Regions from separate parts of the Streptomyces sp. NPDC048275 genome, predicted to be linked through region 3. Evidence: riboswitches for the same ligand, from Rfam matches in the RefSeq annotation. Region 3 holds a riboswitch; each other region holds the start of a gene.
What was found. A riboswitch is a leader RNA that binds a small molecule or an ion and turns the genes downstream of it on or off. The one in region 3 is predicted to bind thiamine pyrophosphate.

Region 1 (10,001 bases), on a different contig from region 3:
GGATCCGAGCCTTGCAGGATCGCGGGCAGGATGAAGAACGTCAGGATCAGGAAGCTGACGGCCAGCGCGATCAGCGCCATGACGCCGCGCATCCGGCCCACCACCACGGTGACCACGGCGAAGATCCCGGCGAGCAGCGCCAGGGGGAACTTCCGGTTCACGTCGCTGACGGAGTACTGCAGATCCTTGGGCGCGGAGGGTTCGTATGCGACCACGACCTTCTGGCCTTGGTGCAACTGCCGTGACTGGTCGGGCTGGACGATCTCGGTGAACGTACGGCCCTTGTCCTTGCCGGTGTCGACCCGGATCGTCGCCTTCTTGCAGTCGCCCGTCGCCTGCTGCTGGGCGGAGGAGCCTTCGGCGGTGGACGTGGCGCCGGTCGGGGTCTCCCCCGACGCGTTGACGGCTTTGCAGTCCACCTTGTCGACCTTGGTGACGGTGGCCTGCTGGGTCTGCCGGTCGAAGCCGACGCCGGTGCGCTCGTGAGACGGGGCACCACCGGGCCAGAGCACCAGGAGACCCACAAAGACCGCGGCGGCGAAGGGGATCAGCACCGCGGCGATGACCTTGCGCAGGTGCTTGGAGACAGGCGCGGCGGGGCCATGGCTGTGACTGTGAGAGTGGTCCGATCCGTGCCCGCCGCCCGATCCGTGTCCGTCTCCGGGGCCGTGCCCATCTCCGGGCCCGGGGCCACGGTCGCCGTCCGGTCCATGCCCGTGGCCGTTATCGGAGCCATGTCCATGGCCGTCACCGGAGCCGGGTCGGCGCGGCGGCTCGGGCGGTGGGAACGAGGGCTTCTGCGATGTGGTCACCGACCGATCATCGCAAGAACGGCGGAGGCCCTCTGTTCACCGCGCCAGATATGACGCTAGCGTGGAGGCACCTTTGCACACGCGGGAGCTCGGAGCACCGGGCTGAGAGGGCGCTGACCTTCGTCTTAGCGATGTTTCACATGAAACATCGGCAGACGGAAGCCGCTGCGTCGACCGCTGAACCTGTTACCGGGTAATGCCGGCGTAGGGAGTAGGTCTCATGACCAACAAGGACGTACGCACGCCTGCCTCCAGCCAGGGCGAACAGCCGCAGGAGGCCGGGAAGTCCATCGGCTGGCACAAGGCATACGTCGGGGGTTCTCGCCCCGACCTACGGGTGCCGGTCCGTCAGGTGCACCTCACCAACGGGCAGTCCGTCACGCTGTACGACACCTCCGGTCCGTACACCGATCCGACGGCCGACACCGACGTACGCAGGGGCTTGGCGCCGCTGCGCGAGAACTGGATCACTGCCCGCGGTGATACCGAGGAGTACGCGGGTCGTCCCGTCCGTCCTGAGGACGACGGGATCAAGCACACCTCGCCGCGCGGGGGCCTGCGCAACCTCGACGCCGTCTTCCCGGGGCGGCCGCGCCAGCCGCGCCGGGGCCGTCCCGGAGAGGCGGTCACACAGCTCGCATACGCTCGCCGCGGCGAGATCACGCCCGAGATGGAGTTCGTGGCGATCCGCGAGAACGTCGACCCTGAAATCGTCCGTGAGGAGATCGCCGCCGGCCGCGCGGTACTGCCCGCGAACGTCAACCACCCGGAGATCGAGCCGATGATCATCGGCAAGCGGTTCCTGGTGAAGGTCAACGCCAACATCGGCAACTCCGCTGTCACCTCCTCCATCGAGGAGGAGGTCGAGAAAATGACCTGGGCAACCCGCTGGGGCGCTGACACGGTCATGGACCTGTCCACCGGCCGCAACATCCACACCACGCGTGAATGGGTCCTGCGCAACTCCCCTGTCCCTATCGGCACGGTGCCGCTCTATCAGGCCCTGGAGAAAGTCGACGGCCACGCCGAGGAGCTGACCTGGGACATCTACAAGGACACCGTTATCGAGCAGGCCGAGCAGGGCGTGGACTACATGACCGTCCATGCGGGTGTACGCCTGCAGTACGTGCCGCTCACCGCGAACCGCAAGACCGGCATCGTCTCGCGCGGCGGCTCGATCATGGCGGCCTGGTGCCTGGCGCACCACAAGGAATCATTCCTGTACACGAACTTCGAGGAACTCTGCGAGATCCTCGCCGCCTACGACGTCACGTACTCTCTGGGCGACGGGCTGCGACCCGGGTCGATCGCGGACGCCAACGACGCGGCGCAGTTCGCGGAGTTGAGGACGCTCGGGGAACTCAACACGATCGCGAAGCGTTTTCATGTACAGACGATGATCGAAGGCCCGGGACATGTCCCGATGCACAAGATCAAAGAGAACATCGACCTTCAGCAGGAGATCTGTGATGAAGCTCCGTTCTATACGCTCGGCCCGCTGACGACGGACGTCGCGCCGGCGTACGACCACATCACCTCCGGCATCGGTGCCGCGATGATCGCCTGGTGGGGCACGGCCATGCTCTGCTATGTCACGCCCAAGGAGCACTTGGGCCTGCCTGACCGTGATGATGTCAAGACCGGCGTCATCACCTACAAGATCGCCGCCCACGCAGCCGACCTCGCCAAGGGGCACCCAGGTGCGCAGGTATGGGACGACGCGCTGTCCGACGCCCGCTTCGAATTCCGATGGGAGGACCAGTTCAACCTGGCCCTGGACCCGGATACGGCAAGGGAGTTCCACGACGAGACCCTGCCGGCCGAGCCGGCAAAGACGGCGCACTTCTGCTCCATGTGCGGCCCGAAGTTCTGCAGCATGAAGATTAGCCAAAGCATCACGGAGCGGTTCGGTGGTACGGCGGCCGCTGGGGCGACGGCGGAGGAGGTAGCCGAGGGGATGCTCCAGAAGTCGAAGGAGTTCGCGGCGAGCGGGAACAGGGTCTACCTGCCGCTGACAGACTGATTGCTGGAACGGCGGTGCTCCTTGGGGCAGTCGACCAGGAAGCACCGCCATAGTTCAGTTTCGTTGGGCATTCCTCAGCCGCTCGACCGCGGTCAGGGGGCGTGCGGCGGCCTCTGCCGAAACTGAATCCTTTGCTGTCTCCTTTGAGGAGGCGCAGGTATGTGGTGAGTGTGTCCGTGGGCCGGTCGAAGCGGATGTTTGTGCATCGAGCGGCTCCGTGGCCGCGTTCTCTCGGCAGACTGGGCGCATGACATCGACAGCCATGAGCAAGGGCGCCAATCTTCCCGTCACCGCTGGGGCACTGCAGGCCGTGCTCAGCTGGAGAGGCGGAGCCGGTGCACCGGACGCGGACGCGTCGGCGTTGCTGCTCGGCGTGGGTGGACGGGTGCGGGACGACGGCGACTTCGTCTTCTACAACCAGCCGCAGCATGCCTCCCGCGCCGTACGCCATCTCGGCAAGCGGCGGGATGCCGATGCGACGACGGACACGGTCGAAGTGGACCTGCGCGCCCTGGAAACGGAGATCGAGCGGGTCGTTCTGTGCGCCTCGGCCGACGGTGGCACCTTCGGTGAGCTGTCCGGACTGACGCTGCGGCTGTTGGACGCCGGAACGCAGCAGGAGGTCGCGCGCTTCGAGATGGAGGCCACGACGGAGACGGCGTTCATCGGGGGTGAGCTGTATCTGCGCGGCGGTCAGTGGAAGTTCCGCGCCGTGGGACAGGGGTATGCGTCCGGACTCGCGGGCCTGGCAACCGACTTCGGCATCAGCGTCGATGAGGAGGCGTCCATGGATGCGTCTCCGGTCCACCCTGCAACCCCTCCGGCGGCTTCGGCCGCGGTTACGCCAGGGATCCCCGGGCCTGCCCCGCAGATCCCGTCGACGCCCCCGACGCCGCAGATGCCCCCGAGGCCGGCGGCAACGCCCGTGTCCGCCGCGTCCTTGGGCCCCTCCGCACCCACACCCACCGCAACACCGTCTGCAGCAAGCCTCAGCAAGGGCGAGGAGCAGCTGCCCGTCGATATGCGCAAGCGGCTCTCACTGCGCAAGGAGCAGGTGGCCGTCAGTCTGCGGAAGCACGGTGCGGTGGGTGTCACGGCGCGTGTCGTGCTGATCCTCGATGCTTCCGGTTCCATGTCCTTCCTCTACTCGAAGGGCGTCGTGGCCGACGTGGTGGAGCGGATGGCTGCGGTGGCCGCGCAGTTGGACGACGACGGTGTGATGCAGGCGTGGACATTCGCTTCCAACGCGGCCCGGCTGCCGGATCTGAGGCTGGGCGAGTTGCCCGAGTGGCTCGAACTCCATGTCAAGGTCGGCGAGCTGAGCCTGTTCCGGCGCAAGAAGCCGCGGAAGGGCCTGCTGCCGGGGCAGGTGGACATGCGGGCGGTCGGTATCCAGAACGAGGAGCAGAAGGCGATCGCGGAGGTTCGCTCGTATGTTCGTGAGCATCCGGCCGCTGACCCCACGCTGGTGCTCTTCTTTTCCGACGGAGGTGTCTACCGCAACAGGGAGATCGAGAAGGAGTTGCTGGAAGCGGTGGATGAGCCGATCTTCTGGCAGTTCGTGGGTCTGGGACGGTCCAACTACGGGGTGCTGGAGCGGTTCGACACCCTGCCGGGACGACGCGTCGACAACGTCGGGTTCTTCGCCGTGGACGACATCAGCCGTGTCCCGGACCCGGCGCTGTACGACCGGCTGCTCTCACAGTTCCCGGCTTGGGTGACCGCGGCCCGGCAGCTGGGCATCGTCTGAGCCCGCTCGCCGAGGAGCGTACGAGCGTGTGCCGCGCACGGGGCAGGGCCCGCGCTGCATCAGCGCGGGCCCCGGTCCTTCCCGTCACCGCGGTGTCTGCCGAGCCCGTCGTCCCAGTGTTCGCTGAGCCGTCGCTCCGGTGTGGGACCGGCGGGTGTCACTCCGGCTGGTGCTCGGGTCCTCCGAAGTCCGGGCTCGTGAAGTCCGGGCTGGTGAAGCTCGGGCGCGGGCCCGCCGCGGGTCCGCCCTCGGGGCTGCTGAACCCCGGCCGGTTGTAGCCGAGCTGCGGCATGCGGCCGGTGGTCGGCGTCGGGGACGGACGACCCAGTGCCGCCGTACCCGGATCGGCGAGTGCCTCCCGGAGGAACGGCATGATGCCGCGCTCCAGCAGGGCCAGGCGCCAGGCTTCCCTGGCCCGGGACACCTCCGCGTTCCGCTCGCCGTGTGCTCCGGCCTGGAGCGAGGACGAGCCGTCGCGCAGCGCGGTGAGCAGCAGCCCGACCGCGGCGGCCAGCGTCGCGGCCGCCGCGACCGCGCCGAAGACCCAGCCGGTGGTCAGGAGAGTCTTGGCCAACGTCGGCTCGGGGTTGAGCATCTTCAGGATGTAACCGACGATCAGGAAGATCGCCGCGGCTGTTCCGGCGAGGACGGGGGCGAGCACCGCGACGACGGCCATGACGCCCGCTCCGGCGGTCTCGGCCACCTCCCCCATGGTGGTGGCGAGCCCCATCGCGGTCGTGCCCGACTCCGTGGAGCCGGCTTCTTCACTCACGGTCGGGGGGGACGGCGTCGGCTGGCGCAGTTCCTCGCGGACCTTCACATAGTGCGCGTACTCGGTCGCCGCGGCCGCCGTGATGAGCGCGGTGGCGTTGAGCGCCATGGTGCGCAGCTGTTCGGGGTTGAGCCGCTGGCCGACAGCGGCGAGTTCCGGGCGGTGTGGGGCGGAGCGCAGCGCCTCGCCGAGGATCCGCTCGTATTCCTGGCGGTCCTCGCTCAGCAGGTGCTGCGGAACGCTGTTCATGTGCATCCCCCGATGCTCCGTAGGGCTGATGGCTCGCACGCTGACGAGCCGTTGGGCAGAAACGGAGGGGAGCCTGCTACGGATAAACCGATGGTAGAGCGGTGACGGCACGCCATGACAGGGGGTTTGCAGAAATTGGCCCCCTCGTCGGCGCACTCCTCCGTGGGGGACGCCTGCCCGAAGAACCCTCAGCTATCCAGCGGCAGTTGCCGTACCAGCAACTTTCCGGCCATGGTCACTCCGCCGTCCATTGCGATGGCCAGCCCGTCGGCGTACAGATGCGGTCCGTCGACCACCGGCCCCGCGCCGTCCTCGCTGTCCTCCGAGCCGACCTCGCCCAGGAGGTAGGGAATGGGGCTGTGACCATGGACGATGCGCGTGCCGCCGTATGTGTCCAGCAGGGAGAGCACGGCTTCGGCGCCCCCGTCGTCGCGGAAGGCGAAGCGCTTGGTGAACTTCCTGAAGAGGTCCCAGCACTCGTCCGCGTCGTTGCGTGTGAGGGTCTCGCGGACGGTGTCGTTGACCGCCTCGATGGAGTCGCCGTAGTCCAGATAGGCGGTGGTGTCGGAGTGCACCAGCAGGTGCCCGTCGACCTGCTCCATCGCGTCGAGGCGGGCCATCCACTGCAAGTGGTGGTCCTGGAGGCGGTCCATATCGGTCTTCTGGCCGCCGTTGAGCAGCCAGGCGGCCTGGAAGGTGGCGGTGCCCGCTCCGGAGTTGACGGGCGTGTCGCCGAACCGCCTGGCGCCGAGCAGCAGCAGCTCGTGGTTGCCCATGAGCGCCTTGCAGTAACCGCCGGCTGCGGCCGCCTCGGCGGACAGCCGCATCACGAGGTCGATCACACCGATGCCGTCCGGGCCGCGGTCGGTGAAGTCGCCGAGGAACCACAGGCGCGCGGTCCCGGCGGACCAGCTGCCCGCGGCGTCGATGAGGCCCTGCTCCTGGAGCGCGGCGACCAGCTCGTCGAGATAGCCGTGTACGTCGCCGACGACGTACAGGGGGCCCGGACCGGCGGCCGGCTGTGGGGCCGGTACGGATTCGGGGTCGATGACGACCTGAACCGTGTCGCCCCGGTTGATCACGGGCAGATCGCGCCGCGTGGGCGTGTACCCCTCGGGCTCCTCGGCGGGTCTGGTCCCCGCGTCGGGAGGCGTGTTATGCGCGTACGGACCGGTCTCGTGGACGTACGCGGGCACCCGGAAGTCGCGCAACGTCGCCGTCCGCACCGCCTCGGGTCCCTGACCGGCCCCCTGAGTCATCGACCCCTCCACCACCATCGCGCCGCATCTGCACCGGATCGGACTGCCTGGTCGCAGCTGCCCGCGGTGTCGTGGGCCCATCATAGGAATGCGGATCGCGCCATGTGATGACCCAGGGGTGGTGAATCGGAGCGGGAGTCCAGTTCATCGCGGTTTTCGCCCGAATTGGGCGGAGCTTTCCCTGGTGGATGCCCCGCCGCAAGTATTCCGGACGTCAACTTCGCCCGAGGCCGGGCTACCCCTTCTCGGGTGATCGGGGTGGACTGACCGTCGTCCGGGGTGGACGACGCTCGGAGGACGTCCGCACGATCAATTCCGTCGGTATCACCTGTTCAACCGTCTTGTCCGATTCAACCCCTTCGATGGCGTCGATGAGGAGCTGGACCACGGCCGTGCCGATCCGGCGCGGTTTGAGCGAGAGCGTGGTGATGGGCGGTTCGGTGCTGGCGTAGACGGTGGACTCGCTGCAGCAGACCAGCAGCAGGTCGTCCGGTACACGCAGGCCGTAGCGCCGGGCCGCGGCCAGCAGGTCGGTGCCGTTCGGGTCGAAGAGGCCGTAGACGGCGTCGGGCCGGTCGGGCCGGGCCAGCAGCCGGTCCGCGGCGACGGCGCCCGCGCACGGGTCGTGGGCGGGGTAGGCCTCGTACACGGGATCCTGTCCGACCCGCTCGCACCAGTGCAGGTACGCGGTGGTGGAGAGATGGGTGTACGTGTCCGTGGAGGTGCCGGTGAGGAGGCCGATCCGGCGGGCGCCGGCATCGGCCAGGTGGTCGAGGATGCCCAGTACGGCGGCCTCGTGGTCGTTGTCCACCCAGGCGGTGACCGGGAGTGATCCCGCCGGGCGGCCGTCGGAGACGACCGGTAAGCCCTGCCGGACCAGCTCGCTGACGACGGGATCCTGGTCGGACGGGTCGATGACCACGGTTCCGTCCAGGGCGACGTTCGACCACACGTCGTGGCGCGAGGTCGCGGGGAGGATGACCAGGGCGTAGCCCCGGGCGAGCGCGGCCGAGGTGGCGGCTCTGGCCATCTCCGCGAAGTACGCGAACTCCGTGAAGGTGAAAGGTTCATCCCCGTATGTCGTCACGGTCAGGCCGATGAGGCCCGACTTGCCGGTACGGAGGGTTCGGGCCGCGGCCGACGGGCGGTAGCCCAGCCGGTCGGCGACCTCTCGGACGTGGCGTCGGGTGGCGTCCGGGAGCCGGCCCTTCCCGTTGAGGGCATCGGAGACGGTCGTGATCGAGACCCCTGCGGCCGCGGCCACGTCTCTGATACCCGCCCGGCCCGGTCGACCGCCTCGGCGGGAGGTCTCCGCCCGGCTCACCTGGTGCTTCCCTGCTGCTGTCATGGCGAGCCGATAGTAGGGCTCATGCGGTGGGGTAGTGCGGACGCATATGCACTCGTTGACAGGAACGTTTCTGCATGATCAAGTCTGGGTAAGTACCTTGGAAACAAAGGCAGTTGAACGATCCAATGGTAGGACGTAGCTTGTCGACGCGCATGGGCCTGCCAAGTGAGCCATGTTTCGAAGAGGTCTCAACTCACCTTCACGAGGGATGCGCGCCACGGCGTGAGCCACCAGCGCGTGAGGTTACGGATGGCGCGCCCCCCATTTCGTACGCCTTCGTACGTGGATGACTGCTCGGCCGTACGTGGATGGCCGCTCTGCCGTTGCGTGGATGACTGCTCGGCCGTACGCAGGCGTGCCGAATCCTCATAAGGTGAGAAGTATTGATGGTCGACGAGGAGGACTGCGGTGAGCGAGACGAGCCCCAAGCTGCGTGCCGAGCTGGAGGGTATCCCCACCTACAAGCCGGGTAAGCCTGCCGCGGCCGGCGCGGTGGCGTACAAGCTGTCCTCCAACGAGAACCCCTACCCGCCGCTGCCGGGCGTGATCGACAGCGTGACCTCGGCGACCGGGTCGTTCAACCGCTATCCGGACATGGCGTGCACGGGCCTGATGAACGAGTTGTCGGACCGCTTCGGGGTCCCCCTGTCGCACCTGGCGACCGGCACCGGCTCGGTCGGGGTCGCCCAGCAGCTGCTGCAGGCGACCAGCGGTCCGGGCGACGAGGTCATCTACGCCTGGCGGTCCTTCGAGGCGTACCCGATCATCACTCAGATCAGCGGGGCGACCTCGGTGCAGGTGCCGCTGACGCCGGGCGACGTGCACGACCTGGACGCCATGGCCGACGCGATCACCGACAGAACACGGCTGATCTTCGTCTGCAACCCGAACAACCCGACCGGCACCGTGGTGCGCCGGGCCGAGCTCGAGCGGTTCCTCGACCGCGTGCCCAGCGATGTCCTGGTGGTCCTGGACGAGGCGTACCGCGAGTTCAACCGCGACCTCGAGGTGCCGGACGGCGTCTCGATCTACCGAGACCGGCCCAACGTCTGTGTGCTGCGCACCTTCTCCAAGGCCTACGGGCTGGCCGGCCTCCGGGTCGGCTTCGCGATCGCCCACGAGCCGGTGGCGGCGGCGCTGCGCAAGACGGCGGTGCCCTTCGGCGTGAGCCAGCTGGCCCAGGACGCCGCTGTGGCGAGTCTGCGGGCCGAGGACGAGCTGCTCGGCCGGGTCGGTTCGCTGGTGTCCGAGCGTGTCCGCGTGGTCGAGACGTTGCGCGGCCAGGGCTGGACGGTGCCCGAGACGCAGGCCAACTTCGTGTGGCTCCGGCTGGGAGAGCGCACGCTCGACTTCGCCGCCGCGTGTGAGCAGGCGGGGGTCGTTGTGCGGCCGTTTGCCGGGGAGGGGGTTCGTGTGACGATCGGCGAGACCGAGGCGAACGACATCTTGCTGAAGACGACGGAGGCGTTCCGCGGGGGGCTCTAGTACTCGCTCGCGAAGGTTCCGACCGGCCCGTTTGCGTGGAGGGCCGGTCGGTTCGGTCTTAGGGACCCCCCCTCCCTTCCAGTCTCGAACGGCTATGCGTCATAATTGCTTGTGAATGTGAACGCGTTCACAAGCGTGTCCCGGTTGCTCCCGTGATGTGCCTGACAAACGGGGCAAACTGCCGCAGTGGCCACGGCGACGTAAGGAGACTGACGACGTGGAATTGGCTTTGGCGCCGGAGACCCTGGCGCGATGGCAGTTCGGCATCACCACCGTCTACCACTTCCTCTTCGTTCCCCTGAC
Region 2 (10,001 bases), on a different contig from region 3:
CGCGAGCAGGATCGCCCACACAGTGGTGTCCAGACGTACGCCCCACAGCTGGTCCAGGAGCCCGCCCCGGCCGACCAGGGCCAGGAACGCCGTACCGACGACGACGGTCGGCAGCACGAACGGCACGGTGACGACGGCCCGCAGGACGTGCTTGCCCCTGAAATCGAAGCGCGCGAAGACATATGCGCCGGGGAGCGCGATCAGCAGCGTGAGCGCCGTCGAGGCGAGCGCCTGCCACGTGGTGAACCACAGGACGTGCCGGATGTCGGACTGCGCCAGCACCTCGCCGATCCGCCCGAACTGCCAGACCCCGTCGACCTTGAGGCCCCGGGCCACGATGGCCGCGACGGGGTAGGCGAAGAAGACGGCGAAGAACGCGACGGGCAGGGCCATGAGCCCGAGCCGCGCCGCGCTGCCGCGCTTGTCGGGCAACGCCTTGGCTGCTTCCGCCACTTCAGCCACTTGGGGCACTTCAGCCACTTCGAGTACTTCAGTTACTTCAGTACGAGTGAGGTCCACGACTTGACCCACTGGTCACGGTTGTCGGCGATCTCGGCGGGAGCCAGGGTCTCGGGGTCCTTGGCCTGAGGACCGAACTGCGTGAACTCGGCCGGCACCTCGGCGCCCTCGACCACCGGGTACACGAACATGTTCAGCGGCATGTCCTCCTGGAACTTCTTGGAGACCAGGAAGTCGATGAGCGCCTTGCCGCCCTTCGTGTTCTTGGCGTTGCTCAGCAGCCCCGCGTACTCGACCTGCCTGAAGCAGGTGCCGCTCGCGACCCCGGTCGGCGCGGTCGTCGGCTTCGGGTCGGCGTAGATGACCTCGGCGGGCGGCGAGGAGGCGTAGGAGACCACCAGCGGCCGGTCGGCCTTGGCCTTCTTTCCGCCGGCCGACCCGGAGAACTCGTCGTTGTACGCCTGCTCCCAGCCGTCGACCACCTTCACGCCGTTGGCCTTCAGCTTCTTCCAGTAGTCGGGCCAGCCTTCGTCGCCGTACTCGGCAGCGGTCCCGAGCAGGAAGCCGAGGCCGGGCGAGGAGGTGGACGCGTTCTCCGTGACGAGCAGGTTCTTGTACGCGGGCTTGATCAGGTCGTCGAAGGAGGTCGGCGGGGCCAGCTTGTGGTCGGCGAAGTACTTCTTGTCGTAGTTGACGCAGATGTCACCGGAGTCGATCGGCGTGACCCGGTGCTTGTCCTGGTCGACCCGGTACTCCGGGAGGATCCGGTCCGAGCCGCTCGCCTCGTACGGCTGGAAGAGCCCGTTGTCGAGCGCACGGGACAGCAGGGTGTTGTCGACGCCGAAGAAGACGTCGCCCTGCGGGTTGTCCTTGGTGAGGACGGCCTTGTTCACGGCCTGCCCGGCGTCCCCGTCCTTGAGGATCCTGACCTTGTAGCCGGACTCCTTCTCGAACGCGTTCAGCACGCTCTTGGAGTAGGCGAAGGAGTCGTGACTGACGAGGGTCACGGTCTTGGAGTCCCCGGCGTCGCTGCTGTCGGCGGACCCGCACGCGGACAGCGTGACCAGGCCCAGGCCGATACCCACGGCCGTGATCGTCCTCTTGATGCTCACTGAATTCCTCCTGGGATGACCAGGAAGAGACGCGGCCCTGCCCGGGAACCGTGGGAGGTTCCCGGGCAGGGCGCAACAGCTTGAGTGATGCCCGAACTTCCTACCCAGAATGACCTGGGCAAGGTTCTGAGGGTCTGCGGCCCACCGGTGTTCCGGCTACCGCACTCTCAGCGCTGTGGCGCTCCCCTGTCGGAATATGAAGATGTACGTACCGAGCACAGGTTACCGCTCGGTGGCCGCGAGCTGACCGCACGCCCCGTCGATCTCCTGGCCCCGGGTGTCCCGGACCGTGACCGGCACCCCATGGGCCGCGATCGCCTCGACGAACGCCTTCTCGTCCTCGGGCCGCGAGGCGGTCCACTTCGAACCCGGGGTCGGGTTCAGCGGGATGAGATTGACATGCACGGGCTTGCCCTTGAGGAGCCGCCCGAGCCGGTCACCGCGCCACGCCTGGTCGTTGATGTCCCGGATGAGGGCGTACTCGATGGAGAGCCGGCGCCCCGACTTGGCCGCGTACTCCCATCCGGCGTCCAGCACCTCGCGCACCTTCCACCGCGTGTTGACGGGTACGAGGGTGTCGCGCAGCTCGTCGTCCGGTGCGTGCAGCGAGATGGCCAGCCGACACTTGAAGCCCTCGTCAGCGAACCGGTGGATGGCGGGGACGAGTCCGACCGTCGACACGGTGATACCGCGCTGCGAGAGCCCGAGCCCGTCCGGCTCGGGGTCGGTGAGAGCGCGGATCGAGCCGACCACCCGCTTGTAGTTGGCGAGCGGCTCACCCATACCCATGAAGACGATGTTGCTCAGCCGCGCCGGGCCACCCGGGATCTCGCCGTCCCGCAGCGCCCGCATGCCGTCCACGATCTGGTGCACGATCTCACCGGTGGACAGGTTCCGGTCGAGACCGGCCTGGCCGGTGGCGCAGAACGGGCAGTTCATCCCGCAGCCCGCCTGGGAGCTGATGCACATGGTCACCCGGTCCGGGTAGCGCATCAGCACGGACTCCACGAGCGTGCCGTCGAACAGCCGCCACAGAGTCTTGCGGGTGGTGTCCTGGTCGGTCGACAGATGCCGCACGACCGTCATCAGCTCGGGAAGCAGTGCCTCCTGGAGCTTGCCGCGCGCGGCGGCCGGGATGTCCGTCCACTCCGACGGGTCGTGCGCGTACCGCGCGAAGTAGTGCTGTGAAAGCTGCTTGGCGCGAAACGGCTTCTCACCGATCGCGGCGACGGCCTCTTTACGCTCGGCAGGCGTGAGATCGGCAAGGTGCCGCGGCGGCTTCTTGGCTCCGCGCGGCGCGACAAAAGTAAGTTCTCCGGGCTTAGGCATGGCCCTACCAGTGTCGCAGACACACGGAGTCGGGCTCGCCGCCCTGTGGACAACGAGAGCTCACCATCAAAGCCGCAGGTCAGAGGCGCCCTGGAGGACCATCCGGACGCTGGTGACGTATCGCGTGCAACGCCGGCGCGTCCTCGACGCCGCCCAGCGGACCGAGGCGTTCGCGATCACGCCGCGGGCGAGGCGTCCACCGACGCCCGGCGCGATCAGGACGGTTGATTCATGGGGCAATTTGAGGGTATTTGCCTTGTATGAGTATCGCATCGATGCAGATCGCAGAGCCGAGCGGCCTCATCAGCCTTGCGCTGTTCGGGGTCGCCATAGCCGTCCTGGCACTGCTGGCAGGCGGCTTCTGGCTGGGCTGCCGCATACGGGCCGGCGAGCGCCTGCCACGCCCCGAGGAGCAGCCGCACCTTCCCGCGGACGGCCCGGTCCTGGAAACCCGGGAGATCCGGGAGCCCGCCGAGGTCCCCAAGGTGACCAAGGACCAACACGCTCTCACCCCGTACGAGCTGGCCCACACGCCGAACCGCACGAGTCCGTTGAAGAAGCCGCCACGCTGGGTCGAGGGCAGAACCGGCTCCTTCGGCGGCGGCGGTCTGGGCCCTCACTGACCCCCGGCCCATCGACGGCGGGATCCGATCCGCGCCCGCTCGCCGCCTCGCAGACATACGGCGAGGGCTCGCCGTCCTGTGGACAACGAGCCCTCGCCACCATCACAACCGCAGGTCAGCCGCGCCTTGGAGAAGCTGCCGGACCGTCGTACGGATCAGCCGGAGCCGACGAAGATCACCAGCAGCAGCCACACCACCGGTGCCGTCGGCAACAGGGAATCCAGCCGGTCCATGATGCCGCCGTGCCCCGGCAGCAGCGTACCCATGTCCTTGATGCCCAGGTCCCGCTTGATCATGGACTCGCCGAGGTCGCCGAGCGTGGCGCTGGCCGCGACCGCGAGGCCGAGCAGCAGGCCCTGCCACCAGGTGCCGTCCTCTATCAGGAACTGCATGCACAGCGCACCCGCGGCCATCGCGAAGGTGACCGCTCCGATCAGACCCTCGCGGGTCTTGCCGGGGCTGATGCGCGGTGCCAGCTTGCGCTTGCCGAAGCGCCAGCCGATCGCGTACGCACCGGTGTCGCTGACGACCGTCAGCAGCAGAAACGTCAGAACGCGGCGCGGGCCGTCGTCCGCGGCGAGCATGAGCGCGACGAACGTGGCCAGGAACGGCACGTAGAAGGCCGCGAAGACCCCCGCCGTGACGTCCTTGAGGTAACCCTCGGGCGGTTCGGTCATCCGCCAGACCAGGACCGCGAGCGCGGTGAGCGCCATGGCCACCCACGCGCCCTCGGCACCCCGGACGTAACCGGCGACGACCATCGCCGCTCCGCCGACCGCCAGCGGCACGAGCGGCGCCTTGATGCCCTTGCGCTCCTCGAGCCTTGACGTGAGCTCCCACAGGCCCACCACCACGGCGACCGCCACCACACCGACGAACACGGCCTTGACGACGAACAACGACGCGACGATCACCGCACCGAGCCCGACGCCCACCCCTATCGCGGCACCCAGATCGCGGCCCGCGCTCTTCTTCTGCGGTGCGGGGGCGGGCTGTGGGGCGGCGCTGGGCATGGGCTCCTGCGGACTCTGCGGGTTGTGCGAGGGGGCCCCATAGGGCGCCGCCTGCGGTGTGTCGTCGCGGACCGTGGGACCGCTCAGCCGAGCGGCCCCACGGTTGTCATCCTGGTCTCCGCCATGTGTGGGTACGTCATCGGGCACGATGGGCATGGGCCGAGTGTGCTGCGCGTGATGCGCATCGTACGTGGGACCCGCCGGGGCTGCCCCCTGGACAGGCCCCTGCGCGGACGGCCCCCAGTACCCGGCTTGTGGCGGCGCCCCCCAGGAAGAGTCGTTCATCAGACCTCGAGCAGCTCCGCTTCCTTGTGCTTCAGGAGCTCGTCCACCTGAGCGACGTACTTCGCGGTGGTGTCGTCGAGCTCCTTCTCCGCACGGCGGCCCTCGTCCTCGCCGACCTCGCCGTCCTTGATCAGCTTGTCGATGGTCTCCTTCGCCTTGCGGCGCACGGAGCGGATCGAGATCTTGGCGTCCTCACCCTTGGTCTTGGCGACCTTGATGAACTCCTTGCGGCGCTCCTGGGTGAGCTCGGGGAACACCACTCGGATGATGCTGCCGTCGTTGCTCGGGTTGACACCCAGGTCGGAGTCGCGGATCGCCTGCTCGATGTTGCGCAGCGCGCTCTTGTCGAACGGGGTCACCACGGCCATGCGCGGCTCGGGTACCGCGAACGAGGCCAGCTGGTTGATCGGCGTCAGCGCGCCGTAGTAGTCGGCCACGATCTTGTTGAACATCGCCGGGTGCGCACGACCGGTGCGGATCGCGGCGAAGTCCTCCTTGGCGACCACGACGGCCTTCTCCATCTTCTCCTCGGCCTCGAGGAGGGTCTCTTCGATCACCACTTGCTCCTGCGTGTCTTGAGTAGGCCCGGCAGCTGCTCCTTGTCGGGGTGGCGGCCGGCTGCGTCGCGTCTTATTCCTGCACGGTTCCCGACCGGCAGGACATTGTCCATCCCCCGGTCAGGGTCCGTACTCGGCCGGGGTGCGTCCCCGGTCGGGGTTGCTCCCCGTCAGGGGTGGTCCCCGGTCAGGCCCGGCCGCTTTGGTCACCCACGAGTGTGCCGATCTTCTCACCCTTGACGGCGCGCGCGATATTGCCCTCCGCCAGGAGCTCGAAGACCAGGATCGGCAGCGCGTTGTCGCGGCACAGCGTGATGGCCGTCATGTCGGCGACCTTGAGGTCACGGGTGATGACCTCGCCGTAGCTGAGCGAGTCGAACTTGACGGCCTCGGGGTTGGTCTTGGGGTCGGAGTCGTAGACCCCGTCCACACCGTTCTTGCCCATCAGCAGGGCCTCGGCGTCGATCTCCAGGGCGCGCTGGGCGGCGGTGGTGTCGGTGGAGAAGTACGGCATGCCCATACCGGCGCCGAAGATGACCACACGGCCCTTCTCCAGGTGGCGCACGGCGCGCAGCGGGATGTACGGCTCGGCGACCTGCCCCATGGTGATGGCGGTCTGTACGCGGCTGTCGATGCCCTCCTTCTCCAGGAAGTCCTGGAGCGCGAGGCAGTTCATGACCGTGCCGAGCATGCCCATGTAGTCGGAGCGGGCCCGGTCCATGCCGCGCTGCTGGAGTTCGGCGCCGCGGAAGAAGTTGCCGCCGCCGATGACGACGGCGATCTGGGCTCCGCCGCGCACGACTGCCGCGATCTCGCGGGCGATCTTGTGCACCACGTCGGGGTCCACGCCCAGTCCGCCGCCACCGGCGAACGCCTCGCCGGAAAGCTTCAGCAGAAAGCGTCCCGCGCCTTTGCCCTCGTCGGTCTTCTCGCCCTGGTCGGCCTGGGTGGTGGTCATGGAGATCTCCTCATGGTGCACATACGAAGAAGGCCATTGCCGGTGGGGTGTTGGCTCCCATGCGCGGCAATGGCCTCCTCGTCAGATCTGCTGTCGTCCGGAACACACGCGCGCGTGCCGGCGTACGCGGACGACTGCTGTCGACCCTAGCGGGGTCGCGCGTCGATCGCGGTACGGACTCAGATGCCGACCTTGATGCGCGTGAAGCGCTTCAGGGTGACACCGGCCTCGTCCAGGACCTTCTGAACGGACTTCTTCTGGTCCAGCGCGTAGGGCTGGCCCAACAGGGTGGCCTCCTTGAAGAAGCCGTTGACGCGACCCTCGACGATCTTCGGGAGCGCGGCCTCGGGCTTGCCCTCGGCGCGCGTGGTCTCCTCGGCGACGCGGCGCTCGGACTCGACGACCTCGGCCGGAACGTCCTCCTTGGAGAGGTACTTCGGCGCGAAGGCGGCGATGTGCTGCGCGATGCCCTTGGCGAGGTCGGCGTCGGCCTTGTCCAGCTCGACCAGAACACCGATCTGCGGGGGCAGGTCGGGCATGGTGCGGTGCATGTACGAGGAGACGTAGACGCCGGCGAACTGCGCGAAGCGGTCCAGGACGATCTTCTCGCCCAGGTTGGCGTTGGCCTCGTCGACGAACGCCTGAACCGTCTTGCCGGGCTCGATCTCGGAGCCGAGGAGCGCGTCGAGGTCGGCCGGGGAGGTCTTGACGACGTGCTCGGCGATCTGGTTGGCGACGGCCTGGAACTTCTCGCCCTTGGCGACGAAGTCCGTCTCGCACTTCAGCTCGACCAGGACACCGGAGGTGTTGTCGTCAGCAATGATGGAAACCACAGCGCCGTTCTCGGCGGAGCGGCCCTCGCGCTTGGCGACGCCCTTCTGGCCCTTGATGCGCAGCGCCTCGACGGCCTTGTCGACGTGGCCGTCGGCCTCGTCCAGCGCCTTCTTGCAGTCCATCATGCCGGCGCCGGTGAGCTCACGGAGCTTCTTGACGTCGGCGGCGGTGTAGTTCGCCATGATTCCTGGAATCTCTCTCGAAGTCTGAAGATCTACGGACGGAACGGCGGGGGCTTGGTGTGCCCCCGCCGTCCGTAACCCGAAGGGGTGAGGGGTCAGGCCTGCTCGGCGTCCGCGGCCTGGGCCTCGGCGACGGGGGCCTCGGCGGCCGGAGCCTCGACAGCGGCCTCAGCCGGCGTCTCGGCCTCGGCAGCGGGGGCCTCGGCGGCCGGAGCCTCAGCAGGGGCCTCGGCCTCGTCGGCCTTCTTCTCGCCCTCGAGCAGGTCGCGCTCCCACGCGGCGAGCGGCTCGCCCGCAGCCTTGTCACCCTCGGCCTTGCCGGCACCGGAGCGGGCGATGAGGCCCTCGGCGACGGCGTCAGCGATCACGCGGGTGAGCAGGGTGACGGAACGGATCGCGTCGTCGTTGCCCGGGATCTTGTAGTCGACCTCGTCGGGGTCGCAGTTGGTGTCGAGGATGGCGACGACCGGAATGTTGAGCTTCCGGGCCTCACCGACCGCGATGTGCTCCTTCTTGGTGTCCACGATCCAGACGGCGCTGGGCACCTTCTGCATCTCGCGGATACCACCGAGGGTCTTCTCCAGCTTGGCCTTCTCGCGCGAGAGCACGAGAAGCTCCTTCTTGGTCAGACCGGAAGCGGCGACGTCCTCGAAGTCGATCTGCTCGAGCTCCTTGAGGCGCTGCAGACGCTTGTAGACGGTGGAGAAGTTGGTGAGCATGCCGCCCAGCCAGCGCTGGTTGACGTAGGGCATGCCGACGCGGGTGGCCTGCTCGGCGATGGCCTCCTGCGCCTGCTTCTTCGTGCCGACGAACATGACCGTGCCGCCGTGGGCGACGGTCTCCTTGACGAACTCGTAGGCGCGGTCGATGTACGACAGCGACTGGAGCAGGTCGATGATGTAGATGCCGTTGCGCTCGGTGAAGATGAAGCGCTTCATCTTCGGGTTCCAGCGACGGGTCTGGTGACCGAAGTGGACGCCGCTTTCCAGCAGCTCCCGCATCGTGACGACGGCCATGGCCGTTCTCCTTGGTGTTCTCGGTTGTGCCGCGTGTGCCGGACGGCACTCGCGCCTGACGCCCGCGATGCGCCTTGCCACGAGGGACCGAGGGGCGCTGACACCGGCTTTTGATGACCGAATGTCGGGGCGTGCGAAGTCGACCCGGTGACCCGGATCGCCATCAGAAGTGTACGGGACCCGCGAGGTCCAGGGTGACGCCGCTGTCCACAACCGGCCGGTGATCCACAGATCCCGGCCGTGATCCGCCCGATGCGGGACGGTTCTCGCATGCGAGCGAAACGATGTGTGCGTACGTGGCTGGGGTTGCTGTTGGGAATGACCGTGACCGTCCTGGGCACGTTGACCCCGTCCGCCCTGGCCCGGACAAACGGCCCGGCGCCCCCGGCCCCCACCGGTCCGCCCGGGCCAGGGCGAGCTGGCCCCGACACGACGGTGCCGACAGTCGCCCGCCTCTGGCCGGTGGGTCTGCGCCCCACGGTCCTACGATCCTGGGACCCCCCGGCGACGCCCTACGGCCGCGGCCACCGCGGCGTGGACCTCGCGGCAGCCCCCGGCTCCCCGGTCCGGGCCGTCTCCGCCGGCCGCGTCTCTTTCGCGGGCCGTGTCGCCGGACGGGGAGTGATCTCGGTGGAACTGACCGGCACCGGCACCCCACCCCTGCGCACGACCTTTACCCCCGTACGGGCGACGGTGAGCAAGGGCTACGAGGTGGCGGCGGGCGAGGTGCTGGGCACGCTCGAAGCACCGGGCACGCGCGAACCGGGGGGCTCCCACTGCCCGGTCTCCTGCCTGCACTGGGGCCTGCTCAGAGCGAACACCTACCTGAACCCGCTGTCCTTGCTGCCCCCGGGGCTGCTGCACAGACGCCCGTCCCGCCTGCTGCCGGTGATCGGGGTGCCGTCACAGCCGTCCTGAGTGCGGGGATGCGTGCCACCGGGGTGCAGGGCCCCGCCGAACCCAGCGAGTGCCCAGCACCGACGGGGTTCAGCCCCGAACCCCCCGCAGGGCCATGGCGACGGCCGCCTCCGTGATCACGCCGGGATCCTCCGCCGCCCCCAGCTCGATACGCCGCACGGCGGCATCGACCACGCCCTGGAGAAGCATCGCGGCCAGTCGTGGCTCAGCGTGCCCCATCTCCCGCAGCGCATCGACGATCATCGTGACGAGCCCACCATGAGCGGCACGGATCTTCTCCCGGGCCCCGGCGTCGAGCTCACTCGCGGAGATGGCCACCACGGCGCGGTGCCGCCGGTCCCCGACCAGCGCCAGCTGCTGCCGGACATAGGCCTCGACCTTGGCCTCCGGGGCTCCCACCTGCTCCATCGCCGCCGAGACCTCGGCCGCCCACAGTGGAAAGTCGACCTCGCACAGCTCTTCGACCACAGCCGCCCGAGACCGGAAGTACTCATACACGGAGGACCGCGCGAGCCCCGTGCGCTCCGCGAGGGCCGGGAAGGTCAGCGCCTCCGTCCCGCCCTCGGACAACAGGGACCGCGCCGCGTCCAGCAGGGCGGCTCGCTGCATCGACCGGTGCTCGGCCACGGAGGCCGCTCGAATCCTTGGCACGCCCTCCACTTTACGGACGGACCGCTCCGAACGGCAGCCACTGCGACCACCCGAAAGGATCGCG
Region 3 (10,001 bases):
TCCTCGAGGTTGTAGGCCAACCCGAGGTTCTCTCCGTGCACACGCACTCGGCGGCCGCCGGTCTCCGCCGGCGGGGCCACGATCACAGGCAACGGTTCGGACATGGTTCCAGCCTCGCCTGTCCGGTCCGGGCCTGCATCCCGACTGTGTGAACGTTCATGCCTTCTCCGTCTCCTTCCCGTCGCGAGCCTTGCGACGGGAACCCCACGGGCAAGAGGATTCAATCACGTGTTCGATTTCTGGCGCACCTCGTGCGCGCTGCCTGTGACTCGCAGCTGTGACTGAGCGCTTCAGTTGACCACTGAGCGCGACACATGGCCGAACTGAGGGCCGTAGTTGGCCGCTTGAGGCGTCCCTGCGGGCGGCCCTGCGTATGTGAGCTGCCGGGGCCTTGCTGAATCGGCAAACGCACTCGTCTTCTCGGCACGGTCTTCCGGATGATCGGCGTTGAGCCAACGCAACGGTGGCAGGGCGCCCTCAGGGCGCACAGCAGACCAAAGGGTCCTGGAGGAGCGTATGTCGCAGCACGTCGCGGAGTTCACGCATCGGTTGGTCTCCTCGCCGGGAGGCCGGATTCACCTGGTGGAGCAGGGAATGGGGCCGCTGGTGCTGCTCGTCCACGGCTTTCCGGAATCCTGGTATTCCTGGCGCCGCCAGCTGCCGGCACTCGCGGCGGCGGGATACCGCGCGGTCGCCGTCGACGTCCGCGGCTACGGCCGCTCCTCGAAGCCGGCCGCGACGCATGCGTACCGGATGCTCGACCTGGTGGAGGACAACGTCTCGGTGGTGCACGCCCTGGGCGAGGAGTCGGCGGTGATCGTCGGCCACGACTGGGGCGCGACCATCGCTGCGAACTCCGCCCTGCTCAGGCCTGAGGTCTTCCGGGCAGTGGGACTGCTGAGTGTTCCCTACACCCCGCGCGGCGGGCCCCGCCCCAGCGACGTCTTCGCTCAGATGGGCGGGGATGAGGAGTTCTACGTCTCCTACTTTCAGGAGCCGGGCCGCGCCGAGGCCGAGATCGAACCCGATGTACGCGGTTGGCTCGCGGGCTTCTACGCGGCCCTGTCCGCCGACACCATGCCCGCACCCGGCGCTCCCGATCCGCACTTCGTCAGCAAGGCCCAGACGCTGCGTGACCGGTTCCCCATCGGCCGGCTGCCCGCCTGGTTCGATGAGAACGACCTTGACGTCTACGCCGGGGAGTTCGAACGAACCGGTGTAACCGGGGCGCTGAACCGCTACCGGAACATGGACCGCGACTGGGAGGATCTCGCCGCCTTCGACGGGGCTCCCATCACCCAGCCGTCCCTGTTCATCGGCGGCAGCCTGGACGCTTCCACGACATGGCTGGCCGACGCGATCAAGGCCTACCCGCTCACGCTACCGGGCCTGATCTCCTCCCACCTCCTCGACGGCTGCGGCCACTGGATCCAGCAAGAACGCCCCGACGACATCAACCGCCTTCTCACCGAGTGGCTCGCCGTCCTGCCCGCCTAACACATTCGCGCGCGCCGCCCAGTGCTGTCGAAACACGTGATCACCGCCCGGGGGAAGGCGCTGCTCTGCCCAGAACTGAACTCCGCCACGTAGCCGGCCGAGCGCCGGGGTTGGCCTGATGGGACGGCGGATCTGGCGTCGACCCGGGCGACTCGCCGCCCGCGGGATCCTCAGCGCCAGGCAATCCTTCGCGCAGCCCGCCGGTACCTCACCCACCCGGAGTTGCACCAGTGGCTGGAGGACCCGGGCACGGGGCGCGGGCCACTGGTTCGGGCCTGTCCGGGAGGCGCGGAGCCGGGTCCCGATACGCTCGGGGCTCGTCGCCCGTTCGCGTCGTCTGACGCAGACGGGTGTGGTGCGCTCTCGGGGCGGGTGGCGCGAACGCTGGACGTCGGCGCCACCTTGATCGTGTTCCGTGTCCTTGCCGCCGTCGGCTGGCTGCCGCTGGTCCTTGTCGAGCGTGGACCGTGGGGGCTCGTCTCGGTATCGCTGGCCTTCTTCGTGGTGTCCTTGGCGATCTCGATCGAAAGCCCGGTGGAGATGAGTTATCGCCAGTCGGTGACGCCCGACCGGCTGCGGGGGCGGATGAACGCCACGATCCGCTCGTTCAACTGGGGGACGGTAGCGGTGGGGGCGCCGGTGGGCGGCTTGCTCGCCGACCAGGTCAGCTATCGGTTCGCCTTGTGGGTGGGCCTGTCCGGAGCGGTCGTTCAGGCACTCGCCCTCGCGGTGTCCCGCACGCGGGAGGCCCGCGCCGCCGATGAACTCGAGCCTTCCGTTGCCGCCTGACGGCAAAGCGGCACGGGCGGTGTTCGCCACGGGATCGAGCCGAGGCTCGGGATCAACGCTCCGCGCGCGTCCGCCAGCCGTGGTCGACCGGTCCGAGACCGGAACCGAGGGCGAATCCCGCCGCAATCGCGCCCGTGACGTAGTCCTTCGCCAGCCGCACCGCCTCCGGTACCTCCCGCCCCCGTGCCAGCTCCACCGCGATGGCTGAGGCCAGGGTGCAACCGGTGCCGTGTGTATGGCGGTTGTCGTGGCGCGGCGCCCGGAACCAGTGCTGATCGACCCCGTCCGTCAGCAGGTCGACGGCCGCGCCGGGCAGGTGGCCGCCCTTCACCAGGACCCAGCGGGGCCCGTACGACAGGAGCCGTCGCGCGGCGCGGACCATGCCCTCCTCGCTCGTCACCTCGATCCCCGTGAGCTCGGCCGTCTCGTCGAGATTCGGTGTCGCCACCGTCGCGACCGGCAGCAGGACGGTCCGTACGGCGTCCAGGGCGTCGTCCGCGAGCAGTCGGTCGCCGTGCTTGGACACGCTCACCGGGTCCACCACCACGGGAGCGGTCGCGTCCGACAACAGCTCGGCGACGGTCTCGACGATCAGCGGAGAGGCGAGCATGCCGGTCTTCACGGCCTGCACCCCGATGTCGTCCACGACACTGCGGTACTGCGCGCGCACCACCGCGGCCGGAAGTTCCCAAGCGCCTTGCACACCAAGGGAGTTCTGCGCGGTGACGGCGGTCAGCACGCTCATGCCGTGTGCTCCCAGCGCGAGCATCGTCTTGAGGTCGGCCTGGATGCCCGCGCCGCCGCCGGAGTCCGATCCGGCGATGGTGAGGACACGGGGCGGGGCGGCGGGCGTCATCGGGGGCATGGTGGTGTCACTCCGTACGGGAGGGGGTGAGGGGGATGAGGGGCGCGGGTCAGTGGCGCGCACGCAGCGGGGCGTACACCGCCAGGGCCACCACGAACGCCACCCCGTAGGCGAGGTCGGCGCCGTGCAGGGCCTGCGCGACCGGGCCGACGTACAGGCTGGTGCTCATGAAGGGCACGGCGGCGGCGAAGGCGGCGACGAACGCCACCAGCGCGGGCCACCACGGCAGTGGTCGCGCGCTCTCGGTGGGCAGGTCGACCGGTGCGCCGCCGCGGGCCCTGGCCCGCAGGAGCCAGTCGACGGCGACGATCGCGACGAATCCGGGGATCCAGTAACCGACGAGCAGCAGGACGTTCTGGAAGCGGCTCGTGGTGTCGGCGGCGTGCATCCACAGCACGAGCGGGAAGCCGAGTGCGGCGGCCAGCGCGGCGGCGAGCGGACGCGGCACACGCAGCCCCATGGTCTGCAGCGCGAGCGAGCCGCTGTAGTCGTTCATGGCGTTGCTGCTCAGGGCGGCGAGCGCCACGGCGAGCAGGCCGAATGCTCCGAGCGCGCCGCCGCCGAGCAGTGTGTCGACGCCCCGGGCCGTCTGGTCGGTGAAGACGGACGCGCCCCACAGGCCGAGCGCCTGGACGGCCACGAAGGACACGCCGATACCGAGGAGGGTGCACCAGAACATGCGCGGGCGGGACGCCGTACGGGGCAGATAGCGGCTGAAGTCGCTGGCGTACGGCGCCCACGACATCGCCAGGCTGAGCGCGATGGTGCAGGTCAGAACGAAGGCCCCGGCCCGGTCGGCGCCGTGCACGGTGGCGGCGGCAGCGGGGTGGGCGCCGTTCAGGAGCTTCACCGACAGGGCGGCGAAGGCGGCGGCGAGGGCGAAGGTCATCACGGTCTGGAGCCGGTGGATCGCCTCGTACCCGAGGACGCCGAGCGCCCCCTGTGCCGCCATCATGACCAGGACGCCCAGCCAGAACGGCCAGCCGCACAGCTGAGCCAGGGCGTCCCCGCCGAAGAGACCGATCAGCGCGTCCCAGGCGATGGAGGACAGCCATTGCAGGGCGCCCGGCACCACCACGGCCCGCCCGAACGCCAGCCGGGCGAGCGGCAGCTGTCCCGCGCCGGTCTGGCTGCCCCAGGTGCCCAGATACGCAGTCGGCACGGCGCCCAGCAGGGTACCGAGGACGACGGCGACGAGCGCGGTCGAGAAGTCCAGGCCGAGGGCGATACCGACGGTGCCGGTGAACACGCCGGTCATGGTCAGGTTGGGGGCGAACCAGACGGTGAACAGGCGGCCGGGGCTTCCGTAGCGATGGTCCTCCGGTACCGGGGCGATTCCGCGCGCCTCTACGCGCAGATCACCGGGTGCGGCGGGCATCCGCCCGTCGAAAACGCCTTGCGGGCCCCCGACGGCCACCTCATTACGGGCGTACGGCAACGACATGAGACATCCCTCCGCCAGTCCTAACTGGTTCAGGTTCAACGGGTGTGATCTCAGCCCTCGTGCGGGGCACCCCGTGTCCGGTTCGGCGGTCAGGATAGCCCGGTCCGCGCCCGCGCCCCACCGGAGGGGCTCGCAGCGAGAGGTCCGGGGAGGCGGATCAGGAATCGACGCGCGGCTCCCAGCCCTCGTACGCCGCCGTCAGCAGCCCCAGCACACCGTTCGCGGTGACCTCGCGGGGGTTGGGGTACGCCTGCCCGGCGGCCTCGGCCGCGGCCACCGCCAGGTCCGCCTCCTTCAGGCCGAGTTCGGCGAGGGAGCGGGGGGCGCCGAGGCTTCCGGCCAGGTCGCGGAGCGCACGGGGGACATTGTCGGTGCCGAGGGCGCGGGAAAGGGCGGTGATCGCCTGGGGTGCGGCCGGCGCGTTGTACGCGAGGGCGTACGGGAGGACCACCGTGTGTGTCTCGGCGTGCGGCAGGCCGAAGGTGCCGCCGAGGACGTGGCACAGCTTGTGGTGCAGGCCCATGGTGGTGGCGCCGAGGCAGGCGCCGCAGAGCCAGGCGCCGTACAGGGCTCGACCTCGCGCCTCGAGGTCGTCGGGGGCGACGGCGAGGAGCGGCAGGGCGCCCGTCATCGCGCGGACGCCCTCCTCGGCCATGAGCGAGACGAGCGGCGAGACGTCGGGGGCGTACAGGGCTTCGACGGCGTGGGCGAGCGCGTTGATGCCGCTGGTGACCGTGAGGGGGACGGGGAGCGAGAGGGTGAGTTCGGGGTCGTAGACGACGCTACGGGGCTGGACGGCCGGGTCGCGTCCGGTGCGCTTGGCGCCGTGCTCGGTGAGTCCCCAGACCGGGGTCATCTCGGAGCCGGAGTAGGTGGAGGGCACGGCGATCAGGGGCAGGCCGGTGCGCAGCGCGATCGCCTTGCCGAGCCCGATCGCGGAGCCTCCGCCGACCGCGACACAGCCGTCGGCGCCCACCGCGCGCGCCACCTCGACGGCCCGGTCGGCGACCTCGACGGGTACATGCATCCTGGCCTCGGTGTGCAGCCCCGCGCAGGCGTCGCCCAGCGCGTCCGCGACCGCTCGCGCCGTGGCCTCGCCGCGGCTGCCGCAGATCACCAGCACCCTGTGCAGACCGAGCCGCGCGACCTCACCGGGGGTCGCGGACACCGCTGCGCCGGGCCGGAAGACGACGCGGGCCGGCTGAGTCTCGTACGAGAAGTCGAGAGGGGTGTTCATGGGGTTGTTCATACCGGCTCCAGTACGAGGTCGAAGCGGGCGTACTCCCGCGGGTGATCTTGTCAGGGCCGCAACGCCCCGGGCGACGTCGTATCGCGAGTCGCGTGGCTAGACGCCCGGGTCCAGGAAATGGAAGCCCGGCTGGGGATATCTGAGGAATTCCTGCTGGGAGGCGGGTGCGGTGTAGGCGCCCGCGAGGGAGAACACGACGCGGTCGCCGGCCCGCAGCCCCGGCGCTCGGGCATGCCGGACCAGAACGTCCTTCGGAGTGCTCAACTGGCCGGTGAGGGTGACCCGTTCCCTCCGTACCGCCGGTCGCGGCCAGAGGTACGGCCACAGTTCCACTTCGAGTACGGACCAGGGCTGGTCGCGCTTCTTGGTCGCGGGGGTGCTCAGATGAACCGCGGTGCCGCGGACGACGGCGAAGTCCTCACTGGGGCCGTGCTCGACGTCCAGCACCTCGCTCGCGTACCAGCCGCAGTACGCGGTCAACGCGCGACCGGGTTCGATACGCAGCGTCAGCTCTGGGTGGACGGACGTGAGTTGGGCGAGTCCTTCGCCGTACGCCTTCCAGTCGAAGCGACGCTCGGGGTCGTCGTAGTCCACCGCCATGCCACCCCCAATGTTCACCTCAGTGAGGTGAAGGCCGTGCCGCGCGGCCAGTTCCGAAGTCCAGTCGACGATGGCCGCGGCGACCGCCAGGTGTTCCGGAGCGTGCAGCCCGTCGACCAAGTGCGCATAAACACCGCGGAGTTCGAGGGCCGGATAGCTGCCGTCGGTGAGCAGGCCGATGATCGTCTCCGCCTGCGCCGGGTCGAGGCCGGAACGGGTGCGGCGGCGGTCCGTCGCGAGGTCGCTTCCGGCGAGCAGGCCGTCGGCCACCGGGAGGTTGAAGCGCGGCAGGACCGCCACCTTGCTGTCCGGAGCGTGCCGCTGGGCCAGCCCGGCCAGCATGTACAGCTCGTACTCGCTCTCGACGTGGAAACGGGTCACGCCCCGCTCCAGCGCGGCCGCGAGCTCCGTCGGAGTCTTGTCGGTACCGCCGAAGGCCAGCGGACGGTCCGGTGCCGCTCGGGTGACGTAGGAGAGTTCGCTGTCCGAGGAGACCTTGTAGCCGTCGACGTACGGGCCGAGGGCGGTCAGGATCTCCGGTTCCCGGTTGGCCTCAGCCGCGTAGTACAGCTCGACACGCTCGGGCAGGGCGTCCCGCACAAACGCAGCGTGTGCACGCAATGCCGCCAAGTCGTACACGTAGGCCGGTAGTTCGGTGGGAGGCAGGGTCAGGATGCGGTCGCGCACCGCAAGCGGGGGTGTGGTCATGAGGAACTCCGGGTCGTGTGGCGCAGGATATCGGTGGCACCCGGGGAGGGAGGCGAGCGGCCCGGCGACGAGGCGGACCAAGCGGCGCGCGGCCCGGCGACCCGGCCGGACGGCAGGCGGAGGCGGCATCGGCATCGGCATCGGCATCGGCATCGGCATCCTGGCGAGCACAAACGCCCCGGAGCGTTACACGTGCCACAGGAGGCGCAAGGATCACCGGGGCCGTGGTGTCCCGCTCCCGGTGCCCGGCCCGTCGGCTCCGGCGGAGCGTGTCGGGAATGCCGACCGCTCGTCCGGTTCGGCACGGTGGTGGGGGACCAGGAGACGCGCGCCGTCGCCTTCCGGCTCGCCGGCGCCCACGCTCGCGGGGTCGGCGCCCTGTGGCATTTCACGATCATCCTGTTCCGCGACTCCATACCCGAGGCCTCGCTACGATCTCTACCCGGTGAGAGATCCGTCAGCACCTCGAGCCGCTCACGTAACGGGATGAACGACGTCACACCCGGCGAGCCGCGGCATCGTCGACGGCATGCGCAACGTGCGTCGGGGGGGGCCGGCCCCGAGGCGGCGGCTAGGACCTGTCCGGTCGATCACGGTGGAGGAAAGCAGCGGTGTGTGCGCGTCTCCGCGGTGATCGACCGGACAGGTCCTAGTTCCTCACGGCGACGAAGCCGAACAGATCGGGGATGCCGCCCGGGCCCGTCTCCACGGTCCGTATCACCCTCAGATCGGCCGCCACGGTGGCGTTGAGGAGGTCCGCGAGGGGGATGTGCCAGGCGCCGACCCGGGCGCGGACCCCGGCCGGATTCCACGCCTCGAAGCTGCGCGAGCGGTCGGCGTACCGCTCGTCGACCACGATCCTGGGCCGGTCGCTCCAGTCCGCGAACGCGCCGATGAAGCAGGGGTGCACCCCGAGGTGCACGAAACGCCCGCCGGGGTGCAGGACCCGGGCGGTCTCGCGCAGCACAGCGGCGTAATCGGGTACGTCGGTGCTGGCCAGCACGCACACGGCGGCGGGGAGGGAGCTATCGGCGAACGGAAGGGCTGACGCGTCGGCCACGGCGACCGGAAGCCGCTGCGCGGCATGACGCAGCTGCCCGGGCGAGAGATCCACTCCCACCGGTGTCCATCCCAGCCCGGCGAGCGCGGGCGCGTGGGCGCCCGTCCCGCAGCAGACGTCCAAGCACGGCCCGTCCCCCGGGCCCAGCAGATCCTGGATCGTGGCGTGCACCCGCTGGATGTATGGGCCGGCCGCGGGCGACATGAAATCGTTGTACCAGTCGGCGTGTTCGTCGTACAGCGCTGTCATCCCAGGAGTCATGCCGCCGACGCTACGGACGCGCCGCGGGTCGTGCGACCGTGTTCACCCAGGGCTTCAGACCACGCCGGAGGGCGTGGTCCTGCGGACACTCCAGTCGAAGCTGCCGCGACAGACCACCGTTCCCGCCGCGTCGGTGACCTCGGCGTGGGTGGCGGACCGCGCCCGGTCGGTCCGGCCCGACAGCAGGGGCAGCAGGGTGTGCCGGGCCTCGTCACCGAGGCGGCAGGCGGCCACCAGCCTCCCTCGTGCGGGGGCGAGGAATTCCAGGGAGGCTGCTCTGCCCAGGGGCACGACCCCCTGGAAATCGCCGTCGCCCGAGCTCGCGGCGATGATCGCGCCCAGCCCCACGGCGTCGACGAGGGTGATGAGCCCACCGGAGTGCAGCGAGCCGATGACGTTGGTCAGCGCCTGCGGTGTCTCCAGCGCGACCTCGGCCGCGCAGTCGGCGGCCCGGAGCACCTTGATCCCGGCCGTCCGGTGGGCCGGGACCGGCTCCAGCAGGGTGCGCGCCAGCGCCGTCATGTCCATCGCCGCAGCCTCGCACGGATTCCTTACGGCCGAGTGAACGATCGCGTGACTTGATTGAGGGACAACGGCCGACGGCTCTGCGGCAGGACGCCGACGGGTCCGGCGCGCGGCGATCCGGCGGTGCGGGCGGGCGTACCTGGGCGATCTGCCGCCGGAGGAGGCGGAAGGCGCGAAGGGCGGCGGTGCCTTGCCGGGGGGCGGGCGCGCTGTCGGGTGAGGCGGCTACCCGGTGAGTGTCTGGGTGCCGAGCACGGTGAGCAGCGCGAGGCGTTCGGCGTCCTCGGTGTCGGGAGCGGCCGTGTAGATCATGATGCGCAGGTCGCTGCCCGCCACGCTGAGCACATCGCAGTCCAGCGACAGGGGGCCCGCCTGCGGGTGATCGATGGTCTTGCGGGCCGCCTCGTGGTGGCCGACGGCGCCGGACTCCCACAGTTCGGCGAACCGGTCGCTGTTCGTGCGTAGTTCCGCGACCAGGCGCCGTAGCCGCTGGTCGGCCGGATAGCGGCCGACGGCCGCGCGCAGGTCGGCGACCAGCGCGGCCTCGAACGCGCGCAGGGACTCCGGTGTGTGCCGGGCCCGGGTGCCGGGGCCGAGGAAATGGCGCCACACGCCGTTGCGCTGGCAGCCACGCCATCCCGATGGATCGCCCATCAAGGCCGCGTACGGCGGGTTGGCTGTGAGGAGCGTCCAGGCGGCGTCGTAGACCGCGACCGGGGTTCCGGTCAGTCGGTCCAGCAGTCGCTGGACGCTCGGGGGGATGTACGCGGGTACGGTTTCCGGGCCCGGCGGGGCCAGCCCGGCCAGCCGGAACAGATGTGCACGCTCGGTTCCCGACAGCCGCAGGGCCCTGGCCAATGCCTCGACGACCTGCGCCGAGGGGTGGGAGGCGCGGCCCTGTTCGAGGCGGGTGACGTAGTCGACGGAGATCCCGGCCAGCAGAGCCAGCTCCTCACGGCGCAGTCCGGCCGCGCGCCGGTGCCCACCGGCGGGTAGCCCGGCG

Region 1: it holds a riboswitch for thiamine pyrophosphate, as region 3 does, so the genes downstream of both, thiC (phosphomethylpyrimidine synthase ThiC) here and AB0D57_RS23910 (cytosine permease) in region 3, are expected to answer to the same signal.
Region 2: it holds a riboswitch for thiamine pyrophosphate, as region 3 does, so the genes downstream of both, AB0D57_RS12445 (thiamine ABC transporter substrate-binding protein) here and AB0D57_RS23910 (cytosine permease) in region 3, are expected to answer to the same signal.

Annotation. Positions count from the first base shown of each region.
Region 1 covers NZ_JBEZLR010000018.1:71,260-81,260, forward strand. Annotated here, with positions in the region: gene AB0D57_RS14015 (YibE/F family protein) at 1-812, opposite strand, end outside; TPP riboswitch at 884-1,040, shown strand; gene thiC (phosphomethylpyrimidine synthase ThiC) at 1,033-2,835, shown strand; gene AB0D57_RS14025 (VWA domain-containing protein) at 3,083-4,585, shown strand; gene AB0D57_RS14030 (hypothetical protein) at 4,743-5,612, opposite strand; gene AB0D57_RS14035 (metallophosphoesterase) at 5,795-6,865, opposite strand; gene AB0D57_RS14040 (LacI family DNA-binding transcriptional regulator) at 7,101-8,213, opposite strand; gene hisC (histidinol-phosphate transaminase) at 8,622-9,698, shown strand; gene AB0D57_RS14050 (cytochrome ubiquinol oxidase subunit I) at 9,916-10,001, shown strand, end outside.
Region 2 covers NZ_JBEZLR010000015.1:84,172-94,172, reverse strand. Annotated here, with positions in the region: gene AB0D57_RS12450 (iron ABC transporter permease) at 1-393, opposite strand, end outside; gene AB0D57_RS12445 (thiamine ABC transporter substrate-binding protein) at 495-1,571, opposite strand; TPP riboswitch at 1,651-1,769, opposite strand; gene rlmN (23S rRNA (adenine(2503)-C(2))-methyltransferase RlmN) at 1,794-2,900, opposite strand; gene AB0D57_RS12435 (DUF6479 family protein) at 3,176-3,523, shown strand; gene AB0D57_RS12430 (phosphatidate cytidylyltransferase) at 3,679-4,821, opposite strand; gene frr (ribosome recycling factor) at 4,821-5,378, opposite strand; gene pyrH (UMP kinase) at 5,566-6,336, opposite strand; gene tsf (translation elongation factor Ts) at 6,516-7,352, opposite strand; gene rpsB (30S ribosomal protein S2) at 7,448-8,368, opposite strand; gene AB0D57_RS12405 (M23 family metallopeptidase) at 8,639-9,286, shown strand; gene AB0D57_RS12400 (helix-turn-helix domain-containing protein) at 9,356-9,913, opposite strand.
Region 3 covers NZ_JBEZLR010000041.1:34,856-44,856, forward strand. Annotated here, with positions in the region: gene AB0D57_RS23890 (hypothetical protein) at 1-104, opposite strand, end outside; gene AB0D57_RS23895 (alpha/beta hydrolase) at 517-1,497, shown strand; partial or broken gene AB0D57_RS23900 (MFS transporter) at 1,852-2,286, shown strand; gene thiD (bifunctional hydroxymethylpyrimidine kinase/phosphomethylpyrimidine kinase) at 2,339-3,151, opposite strand; gene AB0D57_RS23910 (cytosine permease) at 3,201-4,595, opposite strand; TPP riboswitch at 4,585-4,679, opposite strand; gene AB0D57_RS23915 (maleylacetate reductase) at 4,753-5,832, opposite strand; gene AB0D57_RS23920 (type III PLP-dependent enzyme) at 5,941-7,152, opposite strand; gene AB0D57_RS23925 (class I SAM-dependent methyltransferase) at 7,802-8,473, opposite strand; gene AB0D57_RS23930 (DUF4442 domain-containing protein) at 8,528-9,001, opposite strand; gene AB0D57_RS23935 (helix-turn-helix transcriptional regulator) at 9,224-10,001, opposite strand, start outside.